2 regions of the Streptomyces sp. NPDC052023 genome follow, and region 2 is predicted to be linked to the other one. Evidence: riboswitches for the same ligand, from Rfam matches in the RefSeq annotation. Region 2 holds a riboswitch; the other holds the start of a gene.
The links. Region 2 has a riboswitch for glycine ahead of gcvP (aminomethyl-transferring glycine dehydrogenase). Riboswitches for the same ligand answer to the same signal wherever they lie in the genome.

Region 1 (4,410 bases), on a different contig from region 2:
GTCCTGCGGATACGGGCAGGCGTGCGCCGGTCGCGCGGTTCCCCGCGCCGCCGCGGAGGACGCCGGCCCTCGGGGCGTTTCAGAAGCCCCGCTGGTAGAAGGGGCGCACCCGCTCCCGCAACCACGTGACCACCGGGTCCTGGGTCACGTCCATCAGGACCAGGTTGACGGGCCACTTCACCGGGACCCTGCCCAGGGCGCGGCCGAGCGCGTCCAGGGGGGCGGCGCGCAGATCGCCCTCCCACCCGGAGAGTTCGACGCCCACGAACATCACCGGGTCCCCCGTCTCGATCGCCGCCAGGCAGCGGCGGGCCGTGGTGACGACACCGATCGCCTCGAACTCCGCGGACGCCGCCGTGAGGAAGCCGACCGGGTCGTCCTGCCAGTCCGGCTCGAAGAGGCGGACCCGGCCGCCGCTCGCCGGTCCGTCCAGCGGGGTGCGCCCCGCGCGGCCGAGTTCGGCGACCGCCGCCGGCGGCAGCGGGACGCCGACCACGCCACCGGGGTTCACCACGATGCCCGCCTGCGGGGGCAGGCCGCGGGCGAACTCCACGGCGGGGGCGACGGTGAACGACATGTGGGAGCCGGCGACCTGACGCAACTGTTCCTCGGAGCTGAAGACCGGGACGTAGGCCTGGCCGTCGATCTCCGTGCACGGCAGGTCCAGGGTGCCGCTGTCCGGTCCGCCGCCGCCGGGCAGCGGGACCCAGACGAAGCTGCGGCCGAGCACCTCCACGATCCGGCCGCCGGCCGACGGGACGCCGAGGGACGCCGAGAGCACCTCCTCCAGCTCGTTGCCGGGCCATCCGCCGTGCGGATGCGGGTGCGCCTGCGCCGGAAAGTCCCCCGGGAAGTCCATCTGCCTACCGCCTGCTCCGTACCAGTGCTGCCGGCTGAAAAGGCTAACCCGCCGCCCCGTCAGCCGGTGAAGCCGATCCGGCGCAGCGCGTTCGCCGCCGCCCGGTCGAGCAGGATCGCGGCGCCGCAGCCGCGGGGCAGATCACCACGCTCACAGCGGCGCAGCAGGCGGGCGGCGGCGGCGCGGTGGCGCAGGAACGCGTACCGCGAGACGCCGCGGCCGCGCTCGCGCTGGCCGGCCAGGGCCTGCTCCGCGGTGACGTCGAGCAGCAGCAGATGCAGGGTGCCGCCCCGGCGGCGGGCCTCACGGGCCAGCCAGGCGCGCACCCACGCCTGCGTGCCGCAGTCGTGGACGACGACGCCCTCTCCGGTGCGCAGGGCGCGGCGCAGTCCGGCGTAGTGGGCGAGGCGCACGAGCGGGCGGTACACCGCGTACGGCAGCCAGTGGGGCGTCCGGCCGTCCCAGCGGTCGCGGGTGTCCTGGGAGTCGATGCGCCGGTCGCGGACCGCCCGCCGCATGAGGGTGGACTTGCCGCTGCCGGGCAGGCCGGTGATCACGACGAGGTCGCGGGGCCCGAAGAGCAAGGCGTGCGGGCTGCGGCCCGCCCGGGCGCGCAGGTCGCGGACCACGGGGAACGGCAGCGGGCCGCACGCCTCCCGGGCCGGGACGGTCGGCTGCTCGGGCACTGCGAGGCCCGCGGTGGCCGCGTAGGCCGTGGTCCTGTTCACCGTGATCGTCCTCCCCTGGGGCGGTTCACGAGTTCCCGTCCCCGTCGAGTGTAAAGAGAAGGTAATACGCGGCGTCTCGCATTTCCGTCCGCTTCCCGCAACAAGCCTGCTACAACACACTGTGCCCGATCGTGGACGCTGTGTGCCCCCACGGAAAGGTCCCCCTGCCGCGCGCGGAAGATGCGTGCAATGATGTGCGCGCCAACTGCATACCGGCCGCTTGAATCCGCGCGGGAGAGTTCCCAGGCACGCCGTGCCCGGGGCGCCGAAGGAGCAAGTCCCTCCCTTGAATCTCTCAGGCCCCGTTACCGCGCGGGCGAGGCACATCTGAAAAGCGGGCCGCTGCCGCAGTGGCTCCACCCAAGGTGCAAGCCATGGTTCCCCTCTCTACGGGTGGTCATGGCGAACCTCTCAGGTTCCGATGACAGATGGGGAGGAACGACCTCGCCGTCATGCCTTGGGAGACCGACCGATGAGCAGTACCGCACTCCGTCGTACCGCGCTCGATGCGCTGCATCGCTCGCTGGGCGCGACCATGACCGACTTCGCCGGCTGGGACATGCCCCTGCGCTACGGCTCCGAGCGCGACGAGCACCTCGCGGTGCGCACCAGGGCCGGGCTGTTCGACCTCTCGCACATGGGCGAGATCACCGTCACCGGCCCCCAGGCCGCACAGCTGCTGAACCACGCGCTGGTCGGCAACATCGCCTCCGTCGGCGTCGGCCGCGCCCGCTACACCATGATCTGCCGGACGGACGGCGGCATCCTCGACGACCTGATCGTCTACCGGCTCGCCGAGACCGAGTACATGGTCGTGGCCAACGCGGGCAACGCCCAGATCGTCCTGGACGCGCTCACCGAGCGCGCGGAAGGGTTCGACGCCGCCGTCCGCGACGACCGCGACGCCTACGCCCTGCTCGCCGTCCAGGGCCCCGAGTCCCCCGGCATCCTCAAGCAGCTGACCGACGCCGACCTCGACGGGCTGAAGTACTACGCCGGGCTGCCGGGCACCGTCGCGGGCGTCCCGGCGCTGATCGCGCGCACCGGCTACACCGGCGAGGACGGCTTCGAGCTGTTCGTGAAGCCGGAGCACGCCGTCGCCCTGTGGGAGGCGCTGACCGAGGCGGGCGCGGGCGCCGGCCTGATCCCCTGCGGTCTGTCGTGCCGGGACACGCTGCGCCTGGAGGCCGGCATGCCGCTGTACGGGCACGAGCTGACCACCTCCCTCACCCCCTTCGACGCCGGGCTCGGCCGCGTGGTGAAGTTCGAGAAGGAGGGCGACTTCGTCGGGCGCGAGGCGCTCACCGAGGCCGCCGCCCGCGCGGAGGCCAGCCCGCCGCGCGTCCTGGTCGGCCTGGTCGCCGAGGGCCGCCGGGTGCCGCGCGCCGGGTACCCCGTGGTCGCCGGCGGCGAGGTGATCGGCGAGGTCACCTCCGGCGCCCCCTCCCCCACCCTGGGCAAGCCCATCGCGATGGCGTACGTCGACGCCGCGCACGCGGCTCCGGGCACGCCGGGAGTCGGCGTGGACATCCGGGGCACCCACGAGCCGTACGAGGTCGTGGCGCTGCCCTTCTACAAGCGACAGAAGTAGACACTGGGCTCGGGTCCACGTGACCCGTCGCACATCCGGCCTGCTCACAGGCACCGCCAGCAGTCCCCCACTCACCAGCACTCCCGCGCGTACAGGAGAATCCCAGCCATGAGCAACCCCCAGCAGCTGCGCTACAGCAAGGAGCACGAGTGGCTGTCGGCCGCCGAGGACGGCGTCTCGACGGTCGGCATCACCGAGTTCGCGGCGAACGCGCTCGGTGACGTCGTCTACGCCCAGCTCCCCGAGGTGGGCTCCCAGGTGACCGCGGGCGAGACCTGCGGCGAGCTGGAGTCGACCAAGTCGGTCAGCGACCTGTACTCCCCGGTCGACGGTGAGATCACCGAGATCAACCAGGACGTGGTGGACGACCCGTCGCTGGTGAACTCGGCCCCCTTCGAGGGCGGCTGGCTGTTCAAGGTGCGGATCGCGGAGGAGCCCGCCGACCTGCTCTCCGCCGACGAGTACGCCGCCCACACCGCCGGCTGAGGAGTCGTAGCCACATGTCCGTCCTGAACACCCCCCTGCACGAGTACGACCCGGCCGTCGCGGCCGCCGTCGACGCGGAGCTGGACCGTCAGCAGTCCACCCTCGAGATGATCGCCTCGGAGAACTTCGCCCCGGTCGCGGTCATGGAGGCGCAGGGCTCGGTCCTGACCAACAAGTACGCCGAGGGCTACCCCGGCCGTCGCTACTACGGCGGCTGCGAGCACGTCGACGTGATCGAGCAGATCGCGATCGACCGCGTCAAGGAGCTGTACGGCGCCGAGCACGCCAACGTGCAGCCGCACTCCGGCGCACAGGCCAACGCGGCCACCATGCACGCGCTGCTCAAGCCCGGTGACACGATCATGGGTCTGAACCTCGCCCACGGCGGGCACCTGACCCACGGCATGAAGATCAACTTCTCCGGCAAGCTGTACGACGTGGTCGCCTACCACGTCGGCGAGGACGGCCTGGTCGACATGGACGAGGTCGAGCGCCTCGCCAAGGAGAAGCAGCCGAAGCTGATCGTGGCCGGCTGGTCGGCGTACCCCCGGCAGCTGGACTTCGCCGCCTTCCGGCGCATCGCCGACGAGGTCGGCGCGTACCTCATGGTCGACATGGCCCACTTCGCCGGCCTGGTCGCCGCCGGGCTGCACCCCAACCCGGTGCCGCACGCCCACGTGGTGACCACCACCACCCACAAGACGCTGGGCGGGCCGCGCGGCGGTGTGATCCTTTCCACGGCCGAA
Region 2 (4,410 bases):
TCAGCGTCCCGGCCACCGGGAACGACATCGTCGGCGCGTGGAACCCGTAGTCGATCAGCCGCTTGGCCACGTCGTCGACGCTGACGCCCGTCGCCTTGGTCAGCGGTCGCAGATCGATGATGCACTCGTGGGCGACCAGCCCGCCCGGGCCGGTGTACAGCACCGGGTAGTGCGGCTCCAGCCGCTTGGCGATGTAGTTGGCGCTGAGCACGGCCACCTGCGTGGCCCGCTTCAGGCCCTCGCCGCCCATGAGCCGCACGTAGGCCCACGAGATCGGCAGAATCCCCGCCGAACCCCACGGCGCCGCCGAGATCGGCCCGACCCCGGTCTCCGGCCCGGCCGCCGGCTGCAGGGGGTGGTTCGGCAGATACGGCGCCAGGTGCGACCGTACGGCCACGGGACCGACGCCCGGCCCACCGCCGCCGTGCGGGATGCAGAACGTCTTGTGCAGGTTGAGGTGGGACACATCGCCGCCGAAGTGCCCCGGCTTCGCGAGCCCGACGAGCGCGTTGAGGTTGGCCCCGTCGACGTAGACCTGGCCACCGGCGTCGTGCACCTGGGCGCAGATGTCCGCGACGTGCTCCTCGAACACACCGTGCGTGGACGGGTACGTGATCATCAGCACCGACAGCTCGTCGCGGTACTGCTCGATCTTCGCACGCAGGTCCTGGACGTCGATCTCGCCGTCCTCGGCGGTCTTGACGACGACGACCTTCATCCCGGCCATGACGGCACTGGCGGCGTTCGTACCGTGCGCCGACGACGGGATCAGGCACACGGTGCGCTGCTCGTCGCCGTTCGCCCGGTGGTACCCGCGCACGGCGAGCAGCCCTGCCAGCTCACCCTGCGACCCGGCGTTCGGCTGCAGAGAGACCTTGTCGTACCCGGTGACCTCGGCGAGGCGATCCTCCAGCTCGTGGATGAGCGTCAGGTATCCCTCCGCCTGCTCGGCCGGCGCGAAGGGGTGCATCTGCCCGAACTCCGGCCAGGTGACCGGTTCCATCTCCGTGGTCGCGTTGAGCTTCATGGTGCAGGAACCCAGCGGGATCATGCCCCGGTCGAGTGCGTAGTCGCGGTCGGCGAGCCGGCGCAGGTAACGCAGCATCGCGGTCTCGGAGCGGTGCTGCTGGAAGACCGGGTGCCCGAGGTACGCGTCGGTGCGCAGCAGCCCGGCGGGCAGCGCGTCCTCCGTGACGCCGTCGAGTGCCTCGATGTCCCCCTCGACACCGAACGCGGCCCACACGGCCTCCAGTCGGTCCCGCGTGGTGGTCTCGTCGCAGGCGATGGAGACGTGGTCGGCGTCGATCCGCCACAGGTTGACACCGTTCTCGCGCGCGGCGGCGGTGACCTCGGCCGCCCGCCCCGGCACCCGCGCGGTGACGGTGTCGAAGTAGGCGCCGTGCACGATCTCGACACCGCCGTCACGAAGGCCCGCGGCGAGGATCGCTGCGTACCGGTGGGTGCGCCGCGCGATGCTCTTCAGGCCCTCGGGCCCGTGGTAGACGGCGTACATCCCGGCCATCACGGCGAGCAGCACCTGCGCGGTGCAGATGTTGCTGGTCGCCTTCTCACGGCGGATGTGCTGTTCACGCGTCTGGAGCGCCAGCCGGTAGGCCTTGTTCCCGTCGGCGTCGACGGAGACGCCCACGAGCCGCCCCGGCAGGCTGCGCGCGAACTTCTCCTGCACCGCCATGTAGCCGGCGTGCGGCCCGCCGAAGCCCATCGGCACACCGAAGCGCTGCGTCGTACCGACGGCGATGTCCGCGCCCAGCTCACCGGGGGACTTCAGCAGCGTCAGCGCCAGCAGGTCGGCGGCCACGGTGACCAGCGCGCCCAGCTCGTGCGCCTGGTCGATGACCGGCTTGATGTCGCGCACGGCTCCGGAGGCGCCCGGGTACTGGATCAGCACGCCGTTGATCTCACGCCCGGCGATCTCGGCCGGAATGCCCTCACTGAGGTCGGCGACGACGACCTCGACGCCGGCTGGCTCGGCGCGGCCCTGGATCACGGCGACGGTCTGCGGCAGCGCGTCCGCGTCGACCAGGAACAGACCCTTCTTGTTCTTGCCCATGCGCCGGGAGAGCGCCATCGCCTCGGCCGCGGCCGTGCCCTCGTCGAGCAGCGAGGCGCCGGAGGTGGGCAGCCCGGTGAGGTCGGCGACGACGGTCTGGAAGTTCAGCAGCGCCTCCAGCCGGCCCTGCGAGATCTCCGGCTGGTACGGCGTGTACGCCGTGTACCAGGCGGGGTTCTCCATGACGTTGCGCAGGACGACCGGCGGGGTGAACGTCCCGTAGTAGCCGAGCCCGATCATGGAGCCCAGCACCTGGTTGCGGTCGGCGAGGGAGCGCAGCTCGCGCAGCACCTCGGCCTCGGTGCGGGCGCCCGGCAGGTCCAGGGCGTCGGCGTTCTTGATCACATCCGGTACCGCGGCGGCGGTGAGCTCGTCGAGCGAGCCGTAGCCGACCTGCGCGAGCATCTTGGCCCGCGCCTCCTGGTCGGGCCCGATGTGGCGCTGCTCGAAGGGGATGCCCTGTTCGAGCTCGGTGAGCGGAATGCGCTGGGCGGTCATTGCGGAGGCCTCCTGGTCTGACGCGACCTTCGAGGGACACCACGGCAGAGGTGCCCCGACGGCCTCCCCCTCTGTCATCACAACCTGAGAGCTTCACCGGCCGCCCGCGGACGTCCGGCTTGCACCGTCGGTGAGGGCGGAAGCCGTGACGCCCGCCCTGCTTTCCAGAGTGACCTCGTCCGTGCGGTACGTGGGCCTGAGAGATTCCGGGGAGGATTTGCTCCTTCGGCGCCTCCGGTCGTCTCCGGAGGACTCTCCCGCACGGGGTCAGCAGCCTTTGCCAGACTACCAGCGAGGTCAACGCCCGGGCGTTCGAGTGGCCGCGTTCCGCATTGTGCTCTTTCGTAGTGCTTACGGATGAGGTGCGAGCGAGTGGAGGGCCCGGTGCAGACCGATATCGATCCGCGCAACCTGATCGGCCGCAAGGCGTTCGACCGCCACGGCACCAAGATCGGCACCATCGACGAGGTCTACCTCGACGACGCAACCGGTGTACCGGAGTGGGCCGCCATACGGACCGGCCTGTTCAGCAGGGACGCCTTCGTCCCGCTGGAGCCGAGCGAGCTGATCGACGGCACTCTGCACGTCCCCTTCGACCGCACCCTGATCAAGGACGCCCCCGACTTCGGGGTCGGCCGGCACCTCTCCCCGGAGCAGGAACTCCAGCTCTACCACCACTACGGCCTCGACGTGGCCGCTCCCCCCGCGCTCCCGGACCGCGACTTCGGCAAGCTGGCGGGCTCGGAGGAGGCCTGACCCGGCGGGCTCAGCCCTGGAGCTCGGGTCTTCGCGCCACCAGCGGCAGCGGATCCGCGGGCTCCAGCGCGGGGTCGTCGACCCGGAAGGTCCGCACGCGCCCCGGCTCCGACTCGGGCGTCTCGAACCGCACGGTCACCCTCCCCAGCCCACTGCCCTGCACCCATCCGTGCCCGTACTCGGTGTGCCGCACATCGTGGCCGGCGGCCCACCGGCGCTCGGCGGGGCCGGTCTCCGCCCGCTCGGGCTCATCGGTCACGTCCTCCCCGGGCCCTTCGTCCCGCTCCCCCGCCGCCTGCGCGAACAGATCCTCCTGCGTGTAGTCGGCCAGCCCGCTGACCCCCACGCCCAGCAGCCGCACGCCCCCTGTCGTGTCCACGTAGTCCAGCAGCCGGGCCGCCGCCTCCCGCACCACCGCCGGGTCGTCCGTCGGCCCCCGCAGCGTCTCGGACCGGGTCAGCGTCGAGAAGTCGTACCGCCGCACCTTCAGGACGATCGTCCGCCCCGACAGTCCGGCACCGCGCAGCCGCCGCACGCACCGGTCCGCGAGGCGCTGCACCTCCAGCCCGACGCGGACCCGGTCGTGGATGTCCACGTCGTAGGTGTCCTCGACCGACACGGACTTCGCCTCCCGCTCGGCGACCACCGGCCGGTCGTCGTGGGCCAGCGCCATGGCGTACAGGGCGTGCCCATGGGCCTTCCCCAGCAGCCGTACGAGCTCGTCCTCGCCCGCCTCGGCGATCTCGTCGACCGTCGTGATCCCCGCCCGCCGCAGATGATCGCCGGTCGCGGGCCCCACTCCCGGCAGCGTCCGCACCGGCATCGGCCCCAGCAGCGCCCGCTCGGTGCCGGGCTCGATCAGCACCAGACCGTCCGGCTTCGCCTCCTCGGAGGCGATCTTCGCGAGCATCTTGGAGGCGGCGAGCCCTACGGACCCGGTCAGGCCGGTGACCGCCCGGATGTCGGCCCGCAGCCTGACACCGGCCAGCCGCGCTGACTCCCGGTCCCACGCCGCCCCACCGGCCTCCAGGTCGACGAAGGCCTCGTCCAGGCTCAGCGGCTCCACCAGCGGCGACAGCTCGCGC

Region 1: linked by a shared signal. The riboswitch ahead of gcvT (glycine cleavage system aminomethyltransferase GcvT) and the one ahead of gcvP (aminomethyl-transferring glycine dehydrogenase) in region 2 are both predicted to bind glycine.

Annotation. Positions count from the first base shown of each region.
Region 1 is NZ_JBIUBW010000010.1:46,572-50,981, reverse strand. Features, by position in the region: gene ACIHCM_RS20920 (enhanced serine sensitivity protein SseB) at 80-859, opposite strand; gene ACIHCM_RS20915 (AAA family ATPase) at 919-1,587, opposite strand; glycine riboswitch at 1,809-1,908, shown strand; gene gcvT (glycine cleavage system aminomethyltransferase GcvT) at 2,060-3,178, shown strand; gene gcvH (glycine cleavage system protein GcvH) at 3,287-3,664, shown strand; gene glyA (serine hydroxymethyltransferase) at 3,679-4,410, shown strand, end outside.
Region 2 is NZ_JBIUBW010000005.1:9,754-14,163, reverse strand. Features, by position in the region: gene gcvP (aminomethyl-transferring glycine dehydrogenase) at 1-2,569, opposite strand, end outside; glycine riboswitch at 2,744-2,839, opposite strand; gene ACIHCM_RS12645 (PRC-barrel domain-containing protein) at 2,954-3,325, shown strand; partial or broken gene ACIHCM_RS12640 (DNA polymerase IV) at 3,247-4,410, opposite strand, start outside.